One region of the Candidatus Contubernalis alkaliaceticus genome, then DNA from elsewhere that is predicted to be linked to it. Evidence: riboswitches for the same ligand, from Rfam matches in the RefSeq annotation. Region 1 holds a riboswitch; the other holds the start of a gene.
What was found. Region 1 has a riboswitch for cobalamin ahead of HUE98_RS15355 (zinc-dependent dehydrogenase). Riboswitches for the same ligand answer to the same signal wherever they lie in the genome.
Positions count from the first base shown of each region.

Region 2: it holds a riboswitch for cobalamin, as region 1 does, so the genes downstream of both, HUE98_RS13765 (DUF2292 domain-containing protein) here and HUE98_RS15355 (zinc-dependent dehydrogenase) in region 1, are expected to answer to the same signal.

Region 1 covers NZ_CP054699.1:3,092,152-3,096,586, forward strand. The annotation lists gene trpD (anthranilate phosphoribosyltransferase) at 1-808, opposite strand, end outside; gene HUE98_RS15355 (zinc-dependent dehydrogenase) at 969-2,051, opposite strand; cobalamin riboswitch at 2,115-2,289, opposite strand; gene gltX (glutamate--tRNA ligase) at 2,818-4,293, opposite strand.
Region 2 covers NZ_CP054699.1:2,749,813-2,754,247, reverse strand. The annotation lists gene HUE98_RS13775 (hypothetical protein) at 1-20, shown strand, start outside; gene HUE98_RS13770 (IS1634 family transposase) at 360-2,072, opposite strand; cobalamin riboswitch at 2,638-2,830, shown strand; gene HUE98_RS13765 (DUF2292 domain-containing protein) at 2,962-3,117, shown strand; gene HUE98_RS13760 (hypothetical protein) at 3,248-3,415, shown strand; gene HUE98_RS13755 (TIM barrel protein) at 3,457-4,435, shown strand, end outside.

The DNA.
Region 1 (4,435 bases):
TCCCCAAATCCTCCGGCGTAAAGGAACTGTAATGAATGCTCCCGTCCTCTTTCAATTCCGCCATTAGAGTTTCCCCCAGGGTGGAAGCTTCGTCCATGCCATGTACACCGTCCTCCGCCAGGCCGTGTACCACCAGGGCTTTCTTGTAGCCAATTTCCCGCATAATCAGTGGGGCGTGCTGCAGCAGTTCCCGGGAATAAACTCCCCTTACTCCGTAACCGGGCAGCGCCGGATTGGCCAGTGAAGCAGCAATATTTAGCACCGTCCCGAAGGAAATCTGGGAAAGAATTCTGCCCAATGCCCTGGGATGAACCTCAGGGCTCATACCATTAAAAATTCCGATACCCGCCTGCTCAATACTTCTTTTCACCACCTGGGGGCCACACTCCACATCCACCCCCAACTCTTCCAATATATCTACAGTGCCGCAGATTGAGGTAATGGCCCGAGCACCGTGCTTGGCCATAGTAATTCCTGCAGCTGCCGCCACAATTGAAGCAGCGGTGCTGATGTTAAAGGTCTTAATGGAGTCCATTCCGGTGCCGCAGTTATCCACCAGAGGGCCTTCCGTCTCCGGCACAACTTTTACCGTATCCAATTCGTAAATAGCCTCCCAACCACCGGCAATCTCCTCGGCCGTTTCCCCTTTGGCTGCCAGTGCTGCCAGAAAAGCACCCTGGTGCATATCGCTTTGAGCATTATCCAGGATTTCATAAAACATATCCCGGGATTCCTCTCGGGTTATGTTTTCCTTTTTAATAAGTTTTGATATAACCGCTCCAAACTCCTTTACATCTCCTTTTGACATACTACTTCCTCCCTTATTTATAGTTTTTAACTAAAATCCATCATGTGATAGGCTTTTAAATTATTAACCTCTGCTTAAATCAACAGTATTGCTTAAGTTACTAAAAGGGCTTACATATTTGCAAAACAGGGTATCAAAAACTCCCAAAGTTCACCCCTCTTTAAGAATCAAGAAAATTAATAACCAGGGACAAACCTTTCAACTCTTTAACCCGGCAAATCCCCTGTTCCACCTCCTCCAGCGGAAGAATGCCGCTAATCATATCATTCACCTGAATTGCCCCTTCCCCTAACAGCTGCAAAGCCTGCCGACTGTGCTCCAGAGAACAGCCGTAAGCTCCTACCGCTGTTATTTCCCTATAGTGAATCAAATTAAAATCAATTCTAGAAAAATCCTCGGTAATCAGGCCACTGAAAAAGCCGAAGCGTCCTCTTTTGGCCATAACATTTAAACTGATGCTGACAGCCTCAGGACCAGGGCAGCAGGGGATAGCTACGTCAACCCCCATGCCATTTGTAAGCATCCTTATTTCTTTCTCAGCAGATGTTTTTAACGGATTTATGCAGTAATCAAACTCATAATTTGCCGCTCCAACTAATCTTCCAAGATCCTGCTCCAGCAGTATAATCTTTTGGGCTCCCCGCAGCCGGGCTAATTTTGCATTTAATATCCCCAGCCTGCCTCCCCCTACCACGAGAACCGTGTCTGGAGATTGTACTCCCAGAGACTGCTGCATATTTAATGAACAGGCCAGGGGCTCCGTCATGGAGGCTTCTACCAAGGAAAGGCCCAGGGGTATCTCATTTAATATTCCGTTTTGAACTCCCTGGAGGGGAACTCGAAGATACTCTGCAAAACCTCCATCATAATTAAACCCCATGATTTTAATTGAGTCGCACATATTGTCCAAGCCCTGCCGACAGTAATGGCATTCCCCACAGAAGATTCCCGGATGCACCTGCACCCTGCTTCCGGGCACTACATTTTTTACCCCCTCTCCTATGGCGAAAACTGTGCCGGCTATTTCATGCCCCAGGATACGGGGAAGCTTAAGGTCACGCTGGCCTATTAAGTAACACTTCATATCCGTCCTGCAGATTCCGCAGGCCTCCAGTTTGACTAGAACTTCCCCCCCGGCACATTGGGGTGTTTCAATTTCCCTGATTACCAGCTTTTCTCGTCCCTCCAAAACAGCAGCTTTCAGTTGAAATCCCTCCTTTATACTAGAAATAAAAAAGTCCACGCTAATTACAGCGTGGACTTTCCATCATCCTACGTTACAGCCTGCTTTGAGCACGAAAGCAGCTCTTTTCATTCATTCCAGGCAGGTCTCCTGACTCGGTTTCATCACCTAAGATACCGCCTTCCCCCTCTCGGAGTGGCTGCCGGTACCGGCTTCCCCATACAGTGGCGGGCCCGTTTAGGATTTTCACCTAATTCCCTATTCTCCTGTTTTAGGCACCTGGAACTAATAATATTTATTTTTCACTATTATTCTATTAGCAATTCAAAGAAATGTCAATATAGTAATTTATGGTAAACATTTCCTGGTAGTTACCACCGAACAATAAGGAACAATAAGGGGACACCATACTGAATTATTTTATCTCTCTTTTTTAGGAAATAAGTCCCCCACCTCTAAGCGTTAGTGTATATGGGCTTTTAATCAGGTGGAGTAGAGTCTCCACCTGATTCCCCGATGTTTCAGCAAAGCTAAAACGAATTCACTTAAAATATTTCTTTATTATAATTCAGTATGGTGTCCCCGTATTTCCTGAACAGCTGCAAAGCCTGCCGACTGTGCTCCAGAGAACAGCCGTAAGCTCCTACCGCCGTTATTTCCCTATAGTGAATCAAGTTAAAATCAATTCTAGAAAAATCCTCGGGTAATCAGGCCGCTGAAAAAGCCGAAGCGTCCTCTTTTGGCCATGGAAAAATACGGGGACACCATACTGAATTACCTTATTTCCCTAATTAAGTATGGTGTCCCCGTATTTCGGTATTTACCTTTAAAAATTATGTTCTAAGGCTTCCAATGTAAAAGCCAAACGCATGGCCACCCGTTCCCGTCCCAAAAGAAGAATTAAATTCTGGAGATCGGGGCCCTCAAGGCTTCCCGTCAAACCTGCCCGTACCGGTTGAAACAGCTTTTTGCCGCCTACACCCAGTTCTTTTCCGATTCCCTTAAAAATTGCTTTAATGGAGGGCACCTCCCAGTTCTCCTCCTGCAATATCTGCTCTCTAAATCTTTCTACTACCCTGGGGGAGGATTCCTCCTTCATCATTTCCAGTGCCTCTGGGGTAAACGCATCTATCTTGTCCCCGAAAAACACCTGAATGAAAGACACCACTTCCTCAATAAAATGCAGTTGTTCCTGCAGAAGGGATATTACCTTTACCAGCCAATCATTCTGCTCATCTGTCAGATCCTGTTCCAAGAGCCCTGCCTCTACCAGATAAGGCAAAGCCAACCCGGCGATGACCTCCGGTGCTTCCTTCTTTATGTACTCGGAATTCATCCAGTTCAGTTTCTTCAAGTTAAAAACCGCAGGGCTCTTGGAAACCCGGTCCAGGGAAAACTCCTGCACCAGTTCGGAAAGAGAAAAAACCTCTCTTTCCCCCTCCGGCGCCCAACCTAAAAGGGACAGAAAGTTTAAAAGGGCATGGGGAAGATAACCCTTCTCACGATACTGCTGAATAGAAGTGGCTCCATGCCTCTTGCTCATTTTAGACCGATCTTCCCCCAGGATTAAGGAAATATGGGCAAACTCAGGCATATCAAATCCCAAGGCCTTGTATATCATAATCTGCCGGGGGGTGTTAGAAAGATGCTCCTCTCCCCGGATTACATGACTAATCTTCATTAACGCATCATCCACAACCACCGCAAAATTATAAGTAGGAATACCGTCTGACTTTACAATAACAAAATCACCGATTCCATCGCTTTCAAATTCTACCCTGCCCCGGACTAAATCCTCCACCGGGATAATCTCCCCTTGGGGTACCTGAAAACGGACTGTTGGCTTTTTCCCTTCATTTTCAAGCTTTTGCCGCTGCTCAAGAGTCAAATCCCTGCACCTTCCCAGGTACCTGGGCATTTGTCCCTTATTCCGCAAGGATTCCCTTTCCGCTTCCAACTCCTCTTCGGTACAATAACAGGGATAAGCTTTCTTTTCCTCTAAAAGCCTTTCCCAGTAAGTGCTGTAAAGGGACAGTCTTTCACTCTGCCGATAAGGCCCATTCTCTCCCCCCACTAAAACCCCTTCGTCCCAGGCCATCCCCAACCATTTTAAATCATCTAAGATAACCTCTTCCGATACCAGGGTAGAACGCTCAACATCGGTATCCTCAACCCTGACTACAAAGTCCCCACCGTTTTTTCGGGCAAAAAGCCAGTTAAAAAGAGCCGACCTGGCTCCACCGATATGTAGAGGCCCAGTAGGACTTGGGGCAAATCTAACCCTCACTCTTCTATCCAAAATTGTATACCTCCTGACTTTCATCTATATTTTTTGTTACAACATTTTAATTTTTATGAGTAAACTCGTTTCATCAAGCTTAAACATCGGGGAATCAGGTGGAGACTCTACTCCACCTGATTATAAGCCCCACCTACGCTAACGC
Region 2 (4,435 bases), 340 kb from region 1:
TTCGAACCCAGCATGGCTAATCATTTTGATGGAAATGTCTACATCCCCGCCGTCACCGGGGTGGTTACCATTTCAGCGATGTTAAATGTCAGGCAAATATACCATAATATAAATAAATAAGTAGCCCCAATTGAATAAATAAGTAGAAAAAAAGTGAAAATAAATTATTGAAACCTGTGTCCAAATGTTATAAAATGGTAAGAAGATCAAGAAGATAATGGTGAAATAAGTTATGGTGTTTATAATAAACCTGTGGTAAAATCTCGTCTTTGACAGTTGTTACAAGCAAAAAGCTTGATGATCCCTGATTTACAAGGATTATCAAGCTTTTTTTGTATTCAAAAAAGTGAGTAATGTTTTTATTTTTTTGTCGCTTTAAAAATTTTTTTCATTTGTTTTGTTTTTATAATCTGGTAGTCTGTACGGAAATCAAATGCCTCATGTAAATCATCAGTAAAGTCAGTTCTCGTATATGTTGGAGTGTAACCCTCCCCCTTTATTTCATGAAAGTTCATATCCTTTAATCCTCTAATTATTTCACTGCAGGTATATTTCTCACCAAGCTTTTTTTCCAATAATCTGTAAATAATTAAGGATATAAAGCAAGTTGTAAAATGTGCTTCTATTCTGTCATCACGGCTTAAATAAACAGGTCTGGCTTTAAATTCACTTTTCATAATTCTAAAACATTCTTCAATCTCCCATCGTCTATTGTTTACTTTAATTATTTCAGAAGCATCATCCTCAAGGTTTGTACATACAGCATAAAACCCATCAAAGGCTTCTTCTTTAGCGATAACCTCTGTATCAATACTGTATATTTCTTTTTCAGCAATTTCTCCATCAGGAGTAAAATTAGTTTTTTTAATAAATCTTCTGCAATCATTCTGATTACATTTTTTTATTTTTGTAGGATTTGAATCTATTGTTTTTTGTGCACGTTCTATCTGTGAATTACGGATTTTTCTTTGATAATCTCTATACTTGATAGAGTACGTCACAATGATTTTTTGTTCAAGGTCATTTTCTTTAATCCAACGTTCTTTGTAAAACATTTTATTTTTAGCTTTCTCATCATCTAGTTTAGAGATGTCATAGGTTTTTACATCGTTAGAGAGGTGCCATTCGTTTGGATCAAGTGCCCATTTTTTTAGATGTGCTTTTAATTTCTTAATTGATTGAGTTGTAATAAATGCTCGTTCTTCCCTGTCGTTAAATTTTCTGTTATTTTTGGACGCTAGACCGGCATCGGTACATACGATAAATTTAGAAAGATTAAAATCAGATAGAATTTTCTTTTCTAAGGGTTTTAGTGTTAATTGTTCATTTGTATTTCCTTTGTTGATGCTAAATGCAAGAGGGATACCGTCTCCATCCATAAATAGGCCCATTTGAATGATTGGGTTTGGTCTATGCTCTTTTGATGGACCGTATTGCTTATCGCCATCTGCCTGTTCAATTTCAAAAAAATAATTGGTGCAATCATAATAAAGTACACCAGTATTTCTCTTAGAAACTTTTAAACTGTTGTTGTACAAGGATGATTGTAAAAAATCCGTTTCCTTAGCAATAACTTCAAGAGCTCTGTATATATGTTGAAGTTCAAAGTTAGGTTGTTCTATAAATCTTGAGGAAAGTTGGTAAGTGGCGAGCTTAGATGAAGGGAAGATTATTCTTCCGTAAATCAATCTGGAGAGTATGGAGTTTAGGTCATATGTAACCTTGTATTTTCCTAACATTTCTTTACATATTTTGTGAAGGCCAAGTTGATAGTATATTTGTTGAAGAAAAAGATAACCACCGTTAAAAGAGCGCTGTTCATCTTTCGTAATGACCTTGGAAGGTGAGTACTTTACCAACACATCAAGCTTTTCTTCCTTCTCTTTTTGATTCAGCTCTGCTATGTATTTCTTTGCCCATTCAATGGGATCCTGGCCGTTTAACTTTTTACTCAAATCATTAACTGTTCCAAGTTTTTCAACAATCTTTGATGAATGTACACCATTCTCATAAGTTGATTTAATTACGTAAAGAGATGTGGAATTTTTTGATTTCGAAATAGACAATCTCATATTAACCCCCCAATCCCTTATATTATAACATAATACTCAATAATACTCAATAGAAATAGGTGAAAAATTGACAAATTTGCAATAAAAAAAGCCCTATTTTCAAGGCTTTTAAGACATGTGTTCATTATTCAACTGTCAAAGACCCGTGCCAAGCTGGAAATGAACAGTCCCTATACTTTTTTAGGCTGTTGTTCGAGACTAGTATGGGCAAGAGGTGCCGGGGCAAAATATTTATTTCGAACCCAGCATGGCTAATCATTTTGATGGAAATGTCTACATCCCCGCCGTCACCGGGGTGGTTACCATTTCAGCGATGTTAAATGTCAGGCAAATATACCATAATATAAATAAATAAGTAGCCCCAATTGAATAAATAAGTAGAAAAAAAGTGAAAATAAATTATTGAAACCTGTGTCCAAATGTTATAAAATGGTAAGAAGATCAAGAAGATAATGGTGAAATAAGTTATGGTGTTTATAATAAACCTGTGGTAAAATGAATAATAGGTAAATTAATTGTTTAAAATTTTTTAAACTTAAGAGGAAAGATTTTTGAAATCTATTAAAAAATAAATAATATGCTCGGGTGTTTCTTCATTATTTTTAGGAGAATAACAGGGAACCAGGTGTAAATCCTGGGCGGTCGCGCCACTGTAAACGGGGAGTTTGTTTCTTTAATGCCACTGGACTTAATTCCGGGAAGGCCGAAGCATGCTACGATCTGTAAGCCAGGAGACCTACCCGCTGTATTACACGTAACCTTCTTCGCAGGAAAGGAGGGGTGTATGTGATAGACTTTGTATAAGTTTAGTCTCGTGTACCTTAGTTCTTCCGTTGAAGAACTAAGGTTATTTTGGTTAAGTTAAATAAATTTTTACGGGGGGAGCGGTTTGGAACGTAATAATTTTATTAAAATTGATTTAAGTGAAAAGGAAAAAAATCTTATATTTTTAATACGTAATATTAATTTTGGTGAAGTAAAGGTTATAATTCAGGATAAACAGCCTATTAGGGTTGAAGAGCTAAAAAAATCTATTAAATTATAATTCAAAGTTTAAGTTTACAGAATAAAAATAGTACTGACTGGAAAACCAGAGGTGCCATTTCATTATGGTATTTCTCTGTTTTTTTTTGGGTGGCAATACAAATACAATATTAAAAGAAAGGGGGAGAAAAATGAACGTAAGTACAGCATACGGTATTTATAAAAGAATGTTTGTGCTGCTGCAGCACGGAAGAAATGTTCAAGAAATACGAGAGGATATAGACAAACGTTATCCTACAGTGAAGGGAGACAGTCTTGAGGATGTATTAGAAAGAATATCTGAAAATATTTCCCGTTAAATAATCTTATTGGATGTTTTTTCCGAAAGGATGTTTCTATTATGAAGCACCTGGTTAATTTTTGTACCTTTAAAAACAGGATGGCTTGGTTTAATCACAACTGGGATACAATAAAAAAATTTATAAGTAATAACCAGCTGGATGGATTGGAATTAATAATTCACGGCGGCTGCTGCAGAGTTGAAGATATCCCTGAAGAAATAATACAAGGTATCCATCTGTGTTACTGGCCCATGTGGCTGGATTTTTGGAGGGGAGACCATAAGGAACTGTTGAGGCAGTTCAAATCTTTGGATAATATAAAAAGTTTCTACGGTGGATTAGAGCCGGAAGTTATGGTTGACCAATACAAATTGGAACTGTCAAAAGCGGTGGCTTTAAAAGCAGATTATGTAGTTTTTCATGTAAGTCACGTTGATATCGAACATATTTATTCCTGGGAATTTACATATAGTGATTGGGATGTGCTGGAGGCTGCTGCCCAGCTGGTTAACCAGGTCTTCGGTAAGGAGGATTTGGGGGTGGATCTTCTTTTTGAAAATTTGTGGTGGCCGGGTTTGACATTTTTAAATCCGAAGCTGATAGAAAAATTTTTGGAAAAAGTTCAATATCCACGGAAGGGATTTATGCTGGATACAGGACACCTGTTAATTACCAATCCGGAAATTAAAAATGGTCATGAGGCTTGCAGATATCTTTTAGAAAAGGTAAATAACCTGGGAAGTTTAAAAAAATACATTCGGGGTATTCATTTAAATAAAACGCTGCCGGGAAGTTACTTGAAAAGAAATTTTACTGAAAATCAACAAATACTGATGGAAACAGAAGACATTTGGGAGCGTTTCCTGCTGGCAAGAAAGCATATTCAACATATAGATCAGCATCTTATCTTTGACCATGAAGGTGTTAGAAGTTTTATCCAGGCGGTGAAGCCTGAGTATCTGGTATATGAAGTATTAACTGGATCTTTAAAAGAACTGGAGCACGCCATCCAATTGCAGAATAAGGTTCTCGGGCGTA